Marinomonas mediterranea MMB-1: one gene and its partner. The main gene of each other region encodes a partner of the protein of the gene in region 2 in a complex. Links are inferred from orthologs where the notes say so. Each region holds a gene or a part of one and is shown on either strand. Other genes may lie near its edges.

Region 1 (2,981 bases), 2.1 Mb from region 2 along the record:
CGTGATGCTAGAAGCCCTCGATGTACTGGGTGAACGCGGCCGAGGTGTGGTTGTTGTAACACCGGATACAACCGAAGAAGAGTTGGAAGAGTGGCACGCTAGAGGCGCTAGAGGCGCTCGTATTATGCAACTGCCCCAAGGTGCCGCTGGTATTGATAAGCTGCTAGAGGTCAACGCAAAAATTAAGCCGTTCGGATGGACATGTATCGTGCAGTTTTACGGCAATGAGATACTTGAATACGTCCCTACGCTAGAGAAAATACAGGGTGATTATGTCATTGACCACTTCTGTAAGTTTATTCCGCCAGTTAAACCCGATTCAATCGAATACAATGCACTGCTTGGTTTAATTGAGCGCGGCAATGCCTATTACAAGATGGCAGGTGTCTATGAAAGCTCGAAAGTCGGTGCGCCTGAGTATTCAGACATCGAAGTGTTAGCGAAGCCTATTATCGAACGTTTCCCCGAGAGAGTGTTATGGGGAAGCAATTGGCCGCATGTTTCCGGGCCGATAGAGAATGCTCCCAACGACGCCATTCTATTGGACAAAATGATGGAATGGATGGGAAGTGATCAAACCCGTCAGCAAATTTTTGTCGAGAATCCCCAAAGACTTTACTGGTAGACGCTGACATCTACCACCTTGGCCGGCAGAGCGTAGGACGTCTCTGTCGGCCTTTTTTATGTTTACGACCTGCTGATTATTGTTCGGCATTGCTTTTAGAGCTATGCCTTAAGAGCCATGCACTTCGTTACCTAGACGGTTTTTCTGACGATCTATTACTTTCGACGCTTTGCAAAAGGGTTGGGGAAATCCGTAATGGTGCCTGTCCCGAGTTCAGCAGCGAGTCCAATACTTTCATGTAGACTTGGATGAGCATGAATGGTCAAGGCGATGTCTTCTAGCGTCGCACCATATTCCAACGCAAGGGTTAGTTCTCCTAGCAATTCCCCCGCGTGAGCGCCGACCAGCCCAGCGCCAAGCAGACGATGGTGCTCAGGTTCGTAGATTAATTTGGTCGCACCATTTGTTTGACCCGATGCGATTGCCCGGCCTGATGCAGACCAAGGAAAGGTCGCGACTTTATATTTGATGTCCTGGGCTTTCGCTTGTGTTTCAGTCAGTCCAACCCAGGCAACTTCTGGGTAAGTGTATGCAATAGAGGGAATCCCTAACGGTGAGAAGTGAGCAAGATGTCCCGCAACGACTTCTGCTGCAACGTGCCCTTCGTGGCTGGCTTTATGCGCTAACATAGGGCCATGAGTCACGTCTCCGATTGCGAAAATATGATTGATTGACGTTCTGCACTTATCATCGGTGACAATAAACCCTCGGTCGTCGACGTCTATATTTATTTCTGGAATGCCGGCGTTAAATCCATTGGGTTTTCTTCCAACCGCCACCAATAATGCATCGGCTTCTAACGTTTCCTCGCCTGTTTCTGTGGTTAGCGTCAGTTTAAGAGTCTCCCCAGAAGGGTCGACCTTGGTCATTTTCGTATGGGTTTTAAATTTCATTCTGGACGCGTTTGCTTTTTGGTAAACGCGTACCTGATCGGCATCCGCACCCGGTATCAGCTGATTTCCTTGCTCAACAATGGTGACTTTTGCTCCGAGTGCTTCGTAAACAGTGGCCATTTCTAAGCCAATAATACCGCCGCCTAAAACGACTAAATGATTGGGAATGTAAGGTAATTCAAGTGCTCGAGACGAGTTCCAAACACGATCGTCTTTTGGAATAAAAGGCAAATGGACGGCGGTCGAGCCAATGGCGATAATAGCGTGTTTGAATGTCAGTGTGTCAGTAGAAGCGTCTTTGCTGGCGTCATTCGAGTGTATTTTGATGGTGTGTTCGCTGCTAAAAAGCCCTTCGCCAATGTAGAGAGCAACGTTTCGTTGCTTGGCCATCAGAGCGAGATTTCCTGTGAGTTTATTTACCGTGGATTCTTTGTGTTTTCGCACTGTATCAAGATCTATTTTAGGCGCCAAGAAAGTAACGCCATGTTTTGCCTCTTGTGCCGTTCTAATATCGCCTGCTATGTGTAAGAGCGCCTTTGATGGGATACATCCGACATTTAGACAGACTCCTCCCAAATTCTCGTAGCGCTCAATCAGGGCGACGCTTAATCCCAAATCGGCTGCTCTAAATGCGGCGGCGTAGCCTCCTGGACCACTTCCTAATACAACGAGGTCATACATTGTCTTGTTGCTATGATGCATTGTTTTGTTCCTTCCAAACGTGTGAGTGAATCTGTGAAGTAAACGGCTTATGTATTTACCTATCAGTTGATATATAATATCTGGCTAAATTTTGCTCGCATTTTTTTTCTTAGTCAATAGAATGTCTACCATATGATAGAAAAATAAGAGGAACGAGTATGGATATGCAGGGTACTATCGAATCCGCAACGACAGCGGTAAATCCCACTAAAATTGCCATTATGGATGCTGCCGAAAAAGCGATATTGAAAAGCGGTTACAAGGCTATGAGCTTCCGTGATTTAGCCGCTGAAGTCGGCATCAAGAGTGCAAGTGTTCACTATCATTTCCCGACAAAAGGGGATCTTGTTACCGCGGTAATGCAGCGCTACAAAGAAGAATTTGCTAAGCGTTTAGTATTACCTAAGAAGAAAAAAAGTGCGGCTCAAAAGGCGTTAAACAAGTTTATTGATGGCTTTAAAGAGACGGTTGTAGATCAAGATAACCTAAGCCTTTGTACTGTTTTGTCGGCTGAAAAAAGTCTATTAGAACCCGCCACGTTAGAAGAATTAAGCGCGTTTTATCAGCTTAAACTTGATTGGCTTAGTAGCGTCGTGTCGTACATGCGTAAAGATTGGATGACCACTGAAGAGATCTCCAACTACGCTAGCCAAATTCTGGCGAGCTTGCATGGCGGTTCTGTTTTAGTAAAAGTGACGGGTGAGCCAGAAATGTTTAACCAAGCGACATGCCATTGGCGTGATCTGGCTAAGCGATTGGGA
Region 2 (7,906 bases):
CGCCCTAAGAGACGCTTAATAATTAAGGTATTCATATTAATGTTAGCCTGATGAAGCCACCATCGATTAACAGCATCTGACTGTATATTTAACGAATGAATATGCCCCTCGATATGAGCTGCCGCCATAGGGCATACCTCTTTAAATACTTTTCTACCATTCTGATGAAACAATTTGTCATTTGCATACGGATCCTCGTCCGTTGCATGCGTAATATAGCCAAAATTAGAACGAATATTATTGGAATATTCCGTAACACACTGCACACCCAGTACTTCAAACGCATGATCAGACACCACTTCTGAACCTGGCTCTACAACAAGAGCTGTCGCCACGTCACCAAAGATAAAGTGAGAGTCACGATCTTCATAATTAACCTGCGGAGATGTCAGCTCAGGATTAATAACGAGAACCCCTTTTGATGAGCCAGCAGAGATCGAATCGACTGCTCGCTGCAGACCGAATGTGGCAGAAGAGCATGCAACAAGCATATCAAAGGCATGACCTTTGATGCCCAGTTCTGCCTGGACCTCTATCGCAATAGCAGGATAGGAGCGCTGCGTATAGGCACAAGCAACGATCACTAAATCTATGTCATTAGAGGTTTTACGTGCAGACTCCAGTGCCGCTTTTGCAGCATTAACTGCTATTTCGGCTTGATGTGAAAGCTGAACATCATCCCTCACCGCTATTTTAGGTCTCATGCGCGCAATATCAAGAACGCCCTCTTTCTCGTAGACATATCGCTGCTTTATACCTGACGCCTTTTGAATAAATTCAGCACTGGAAAAAGGTTTCGACTCTAACGCTCCATTTTGAATAGCTTCCTTGTTTTTACGGTTGTATTCTTCAGCCCAACTATTGTAACTCTCAACTAACTCTTCATTGGTAATAGTATTAGCCGGAGTCCATAGACCGATTCCGCTGATTGAGGCTTTAACTCCCATATTGAAAATCTCTTTCTAATTATGAATTTTCTAACTATTCTAACCAATTAGCCACCAAAGTAGTGTGCCGTGGAAACTCGGTTTTAGTGACAATTTCGCTCAAAAAGAGCAACAAAACAGTGAAATCTCAGGTCACACTTATATAAAACGCCAACTTTCCTACAAAAACATGTAAGCATGACTCATAATGAAGTTAAGTGTATTGACATTTATTACAGATTTTACAAGGTGTCGTAATGAAGAATAGCGCACTTATCCTATCTGGCGGGGGAGCCAGGGCAGCCTACCAAGTTGGCGTTCTTTCAGCCGTTGGTAAAATTTTTTTTAGAGGCCATCCTCTGCCTTTTGACATACTGTGTGGGACCTCAGCGGGCGCGCTGAATGCCGCAATGCTCGCGACTTACAGCGAGGACTTCAGGCTAGCGACAGGCCAACTTTCATACGTTTGGAAACACCTAACGCACGACCAAATTTACAGAGCAAGTCGCTGGCCACTTGCCTCCTCCCTAACAAAAAGCGTCATTTCAACCTTTAAAAAGCAATCTGATGGCGACAGCTTATCACTGATGGAGAACACACCGTTAAAGCACTTACTTGAAAGGTACTTACAGCTCGATGAGGTTCAAAACTCGATCGACCAAGGCCGACTAAAAGCACTGGTTATTTCAGCCATGAACTACAGCAACGGGAAATCCGAATGCTTCTTTCAAGGAACCAGTAGCTGTGAAGAGTGGAATAGCGAGAAACACTCAGGCATTAGACAAAATATCAATCACGACCACCTACTAGCCTCTAGCGCGATTCCTATTTTATTCCCTGCTCAAAAGATAAATACTCACTATTATGGCGATGGCGCCATTAGGCAGAGATCCGCACTTAGCCCAGCACTAAAACTCGGAGCGACAGAGCTTTTTATTATAGGGGTTAGTAGAAAACGCAAAAAAGACAGAGTAACAAACACTGAGGAAACACCTTCTCGCCCTCCTTCCATCGCTCAAATCGCGGGCCAGCTTATGAACAGCGCCTTTATCGACAATCTTGAAGAAGACATAAAGAGCTTAAGCACTATAAATAGGCTATTGGCCAATTCAAATCAGACCAATGAAAACGAGACACTAAAAAAGACAAACACGCTTATTGTCTCGCCCTCAGAAGAAATAAATGACATCGCGCTAGAGCACATTGAGACACTGCCAAAAACCGTATACAACGCATTAAGACATCTCGGCGCTAATTCGGATTCAGGCATGGCTACCGCAGCAAGCTATTTGCTTTTTTCTCAGCCATATTTGAGGGCTCTTATTCAGCTAGGGTATAAAGATGCGATGTGGGAAAAAGACCGGATTGAAGACTTCTTTTATCAAAAGAGCCTACAAAAAATAGAACACAAAAAATAGAACACAAAAAAGCCGCTGAAACAGCGGCTTTTTTTCGTCTAATCTAATTTAGATAAGACAATTACCTTAAAGCGTCATGCGACGTAAATCACTCAACAATCCATTTAGGAATGTCATAAAGCGACCCGCATCAGCACCGTTCACCGCTCGGTGATCATATGACAGACACAACGGCAACATAGTACGAGGTTCAAACTCTTTACCCGTCCAACGTGGTTCTACATCTGCTTTAGAAACACCTAGAATACCCACTTCTGGTGTATTGACGATTGGAGTGAAGCCCGTACCACCCATAGCACCAAGACTAGAGATAGTGAAGCAGCCACCCTGCATATCGGCAGGTTTAAGCTGCTTAGCAAGCGCTTTCTTAATCAAAGCATTCGCTTCTACTGCAATCTCTTTGATCGACTTCTTGTCTGCGTCTCGCAACACAGGAACAACCAGTCCAACCGGTGAATCAACCGCAATACCAATATGCACATACTTCTTCTTAACGATACTTTCACCATCAGCATGAAGCGACACATTAAACGAAGGATTCACAACAAGCGCTTGAGCAACGGCTTTTATCAAGAATGGAAGCGGAGTAAGTTTAATCCCCTCTTTCTCCATTTCAGCTTTTAAGCCTTTACGGAACGCTTCTAAGTCAGTGATATCAGCTTTATCAAATTGCGTAACATGTGGAACATTCAACCAAGAACGAGTCATATTGTAAGAGGTGATCTTTTGGATCTTACTCATCTTAACAACATCAACGTCTCCCCATTGGCTAAAGTCGATTTCTGGCACACGAGGTATACCAGCACCTTCCGCAACAACTGACGGTTTAGAAGCACCTGATTCCGCTTTCTTAACAGCGTCTTTTACGTACGCATGCAAGTCTTCTTTAGTGATTCGACCACGAGGACCTGACGCACGAACAAGCGTTAAATCAACGCCCAATTCTCGAGCTAACAACCTAACTGCCGGACCTGCATGCACCTTCGTAGAAGGCGTTGAAAGAACGGCAGACTGCGCAGGAACCGTCGCTTGAGCCTTTGGAGCCTCAGAAGTGACTACAGGCTTCTCAGCAACTGGAGCAACAACCTTTGGAGCCTCAGCCACAACTTGAGCTTCAACCTCAAGATCAAGGATCAAATCACCCTCAGATACCTTATCACCTTCTTTGATCACGATAGATTTCACCGTGCCTGTTTTAGGAGCAGGAATGTCCATGGACGCTTTATCAGTTTCCAAAACGATCAGTGAGTCACCTTCGGATACAACATCTCCCGCAGCGACACTTACTTCAATGACATCAACCGCTTCCGCACTACCAATATCAGGAACAACAACTTGCTCAACACCACCAGGAATAATCGTTGGCACTGCAACTTCAGCCGGCGCCTCTACTGCTGGAGCAGGTGCAACAGCCACAACAGAACTCACCGAATCCTCTACAGATTCAACAGCAAGCACTAAAATAGCGTCACCCTCGGAAACCGTATCGCCAACATTAATGGAAACACTTACGACTTTACCGGCACTAGGTGCAGGGATGTCCATCGATGCTTTATCGGTTTCTAATACAATTAAAGAGTCACCCTCAGCGACGGAATCTCCAACCGCTACACACACTTCGATGACATCTACATCCGTAGCACCACCAATATCTGGAACTGAAACAGGTTGTTCAGAGCTTACAGCCTTTGCTGCAGGAGCTTGCTCAATGGCTTTAGAAACTTCTGGCGCAGCTTCAACAGGCGCCACTGCTTCAGGCGTCGCTGTATCTGCAACAGAACCAGAAACCTCTAGAACAAGAACCTCGTCACCCTCGGAGACGGAATCGCCCTCTTTCACAGTAATACTGACCACTTTTCCTGCTACTGGAGACGGCACATCCATAGAAGCCTTGTCAGTTTCTAAAACAATAATTGATTGATCTACCTCAACCATATCACCAACTTGAATACTTACTTCGATGACATCAACATCAGTAGAACCGCCAATATCCGGTACTCGAATAATTTCAGTACTCACGGAATTCTCCTTTGTCTAAAAAGACGAATCTTTCTTGGTACAAACCAAGCCTGTGATTAGAATAACCACAAACTTGATCCCTAATTATGTTGCAACTTATACAGTTACAGGGTTTGGCTTATTAGGATCCAGACCAAACTTAACAATGGCTTCTGCAACCACAGACGCTTCAATCTCACCATCTTTCGCTAACGCTTCAAGAGTCGAAACAACAACCCAGTAGCGATTTATCTCAAAAAAGTGGCGAAGTTTTTCACGTGTGTCACTACGACCAAAGCCGTCAGTACCAAGTACGTTGTATGTAGAGCCAATGAATGGGCGAATCTGATCTGCGTACAATTTAATATGGTCAGTAGACGCAACAACAGGGCCTTTACCAGCTAAACACTCTTCAACGTAAGAAACACGCTTTTCTTCTGTTGGGTGCAGCATATTCCAACGAGTTGCATCCAAACCTTCACGACGCAATTCATTGAACGAAGTAACACTCCAAATATCAGAATCAACACCAAACTCTTCTGCCAATATTTCAGCAGCAGCTTCAACTTCACGCAAGATAACACCAGCACCAAGTAGCTGAGCAAAAAGCTTATTACCCTTTTTGGCCTGCGACTTCAGCTTATACATGCCTTTTATGATGCCGTCTTCAACACCTTCTGGCATATCTTCATGCGCATAGTTTTCATTCATTACGGTTAGGTAATAGAAAACGCTCTCTTTCTCTTTGTACATACGGCGCAAGCCATCTTGAACGATAACAGCTACTTCGTAAGAGTAAGTCGGATCATAAGACACACAGTTTGGAATCGTACCAGCCATGATGTGTGAGTGACCGTCTTCATGCTGAAGACCTTCGCCGTTTAGCGTTGTACGACCTGCAGTTGCACCGATCAAGAAACCGCGCGCCTGAGAGTCACCTGCCGCCCACGCCAAGTCACCAATACGCTGGAAACCAAACATGGAGTAGTAGATGTAAACAGGAATCATAGGTAGATTACTGTTACTGTAAGACGTAGCTAACGCCAACCAAGAAGAGAAAGCACCCGCTTCGTTGATCCCTTCTTGTAGAATCTGACCATCGTGAGATTCTTTATAGTACATGATCTGAGTATGATCATGTGGCGTGTAACGCTGACCTTCAGAAGAGTAAATACCCAACTGACGGAACATGCCTTCCATACCAAAAGTACGCGCTTCATCGGCAAGAATTGGTACGACACGAGGACCAATTTGCTTGTCTTTCACCATCACATTCAATGCACGCACGAACGCCATAGTCGTTGAGATCTCACGACCTTTGGTGCCAGCAATTTGCGCTTTAAATGCTTCAAGAGAAGGCACCTCAAGCGCTTCACAGTCTTTGCGGCGAACAGGGAAATCACCATGAAGTTCAGCACGGCGTGAACGCAAGTACTTCATTTCAGGGCTGTCTTCAGCTGGACGGTAATACGGTAAATTTTTCAGCTCTTCATCACTGATTGGGATACCAAACTTATCACGGAACTGAGCCAAAGACTCTTCATCCAGTTTTTTCGTTTGGTGCGCAGTGTTTTGCGCTTCAGCAGCCTTAAACATGCCGTAACCCTTGACAGTTTGTGCCAAGACAACGGTAGGTTGACCTTTATGAGAAGTCGCTTCTTTATAAGCAGCGTAAACTTTGTATGGGTCATGGCCACCACGATTAAGGTTCATAATGTCGTCATCAGACATATCCTTAACCATTTCTAGCAACTCAGGGTATTTACCAAAGAAGTGTTTACGCGTGTAAGCGCCGCCGTTAGCTTTATAGTTCTGAAGTTCGCCATCACAAACTTCATCCATACGCTTAACCAAAAGACCCTTATCGTCTTTTTCAAACAACGGATCCCAGTGACGGCCCCATAAACACTTAACAACGTTCCAGCCAGCGCCACGAAATACGCCTTCAAGTTCCTGAACGATTTTGCCATTACCACGCACTGGACCATCTAAACGCTGAAGGTTACAGTTAATAACGAAAATCAGGTTGTCAAGGTTTTCACGCCCCGCAAGAGCGATAGCTCCCAATGATTCTGGCTCATCACACTCACCATCACCAAGGAACGCCCAAACTTTACGGTCACCATGGTCAATTAAGCCGCGGCTATGTTGATATTTAAGAACATGGGCTTGATATATGGCTTGTAGTGGGCCAAGTCCCATTGAAACGGTTGGGAACTGCCAATAATCGGGCATCAACCAAGGGTGCGGATACGATGAAAGACCTTTACCATCGACTTCACGACGGAAATTATCCAACTGCTCGTCGGTCAAGCGACCTTCAATGTATGAGCGAGCGTATATGCCAGGTGCGATATGGCCTTGGAAAAATACCATATCCGCTTCTTGTTTATCACTGGAACCACGGAAAAAGTGGTTAAAGCCAATATCATATAGAGTTGCGGCAGAAGAGAAACTAGTGATGTGTCCACCAAGTGTGGAATCTACGCGGTTGGCCTTCATTACCATTGCCAATGCGTTCCAACGTATAATGGAACGAATACGACGCTCCATAAACAAGTCACCTGGTAGCGGCTTTTCTTCATGTGGCGCTATCGTGTTCTTGTAAGACGTTGTAATTGAGGCTGGCATTGGTGTGCCTGCTTTCGCAGCCTCTTTGGTCAAACGATCCAAGATGTATTGTGCACGCTCAGGACCTTCTTCACGAAGGACAGAATCGAGTGCATCAACCCACTCTTTAGTTTCGATCGGATCGATATCGTTGAGGATATGCTGCTCCGTCATAGTTTTAATAACCCCGCTATTAGAACAGAACTTCAAACTCACATTTCAAGCTTGTAGCTAGATATATGAGCGATTTAAACAAGCTATGTCTAGAAGCACGCTTAACATGCATTCAGGCCTAGAGACTGCTGCGATATGCATCTGATAGACACCTCACCCATCGCAAAATAAAGACTCGTTCGTTTCACCTAAGATATTTTTATTATTAATTTTTTCAAAGGCAAACGAGACCACCCTAATTAGGTTTATAGCTTGCTTCCGTATTTTGGCTTTCGGTTAAAGCCGATTGAGCTCAGACAGCTTTGTATAACGTTGTACGAAATACCTGCCTTCACAGTTACGTCCCAACCAAGTATTCAACCAACAAAATTGATCGATTTAGAGCTCCTTGCTCACGTTGTTCTTCTCTCTCTATAGCCATTAGAAACAACGTTTTGGTTGTTTTTTCCTTTGTTTTAACATAGAAATTTCGAGCGCTAGGTTAACACCTAAAATTCAAAACGCCTAGTAATCTGTATCAATAGTCGCCTCCACAAAGACTTTTGGAAGTTATTATTTACCACTTGCGCACAAATAATAAACAACCTAAGACCTGACAATTGACACTAAAGATAAAATTAAGAAAACCAATCAGACTCTCGATAAAGCGAACCTAACGTAGTTGCACGTCAACCAGCCTATCACCAGACCATCATCTACTATTAAAGTCTACTTTAACGTACAACCTAAAAATATTTATCACAAAACAACATAGACAGAGTAACAGAATAAGATAACGTA

The links.
Region 1: the proteins of aceF (region 2) and lpdA are in contact, whole or in part, in a crystal structure (PDB 1EBD), measured with the Geobacillus stearothermophilus proteins. The link is inferred for Marinomonas mediterranea MMB-1 from one-to-one orthologs. Residues at the interface, in WP_033016211.1 of Geobacillus stearothermophilus: Ile130, Ala131, Met132, Pro133, Arg136, Arg140, Glu141, Asn155, Arg157; in WP_049624544.1 of Geobacillus stearothermophilus: Pro340, Ser341, Asp344, Tyr345, Arg403, Asp406, Val408, Glu431, Ala432, Gly433, Asp438.

The regions. Positions count from the first base shown.
Region 1 is NC_015276.1:80,160-83,140, forward strand. It holds lpdA (dihydrolipoyl dehydrogenase), read right to left. Parts: upstream 2,221-2,981; coding sequence 781-2,220; downstream 1-780. Other genes in the region: MARME_RS00335 (amidohydrolase family protein), read left to right, coding at 1-625; MARME_RS00345 (TetR/AcrR family transcriptional regulator), read left to right, coding at 2,379-2,981. UniProt on the Escherichia coli protein: Lipoamide dehydrogenase is a component of the glycine cleavage system as well as of the alpha-ketoacid dehydrogenase complexes.
Region 2 is NC_015276.1:2,226,456-2,234,361, reverse strand. Bases 1,888-4,824 are described here. They hold aceF (dihydrolipoyllysine-residue acetyltransferase), read right to left. Parts: upstream 4,364-4,824; coding sequence 2,411-4,363; downstream 1,888-2,410. Other genes in these bases: aceE (pyruvate dehydrogenase (acetyl-transferring), homodimeric type), read right to left, coding at 4,460-4,824; MARME_RS10270 (patatin-like phospholipase family protein), read left to right, coding at 1,888-2,344. Outside these bases: MARME_RS10275 (beta-ketoacyl-ACP synthase III), read right to left, coding at 1-947; more of MARME_RS10270, read left to right, coding at 1,184-1,887; more of aceE, read right to left, coding at 4,825-7,126; MARME_RS10255 (hypothetical protein), read right to left, coding at 7,865-7,906.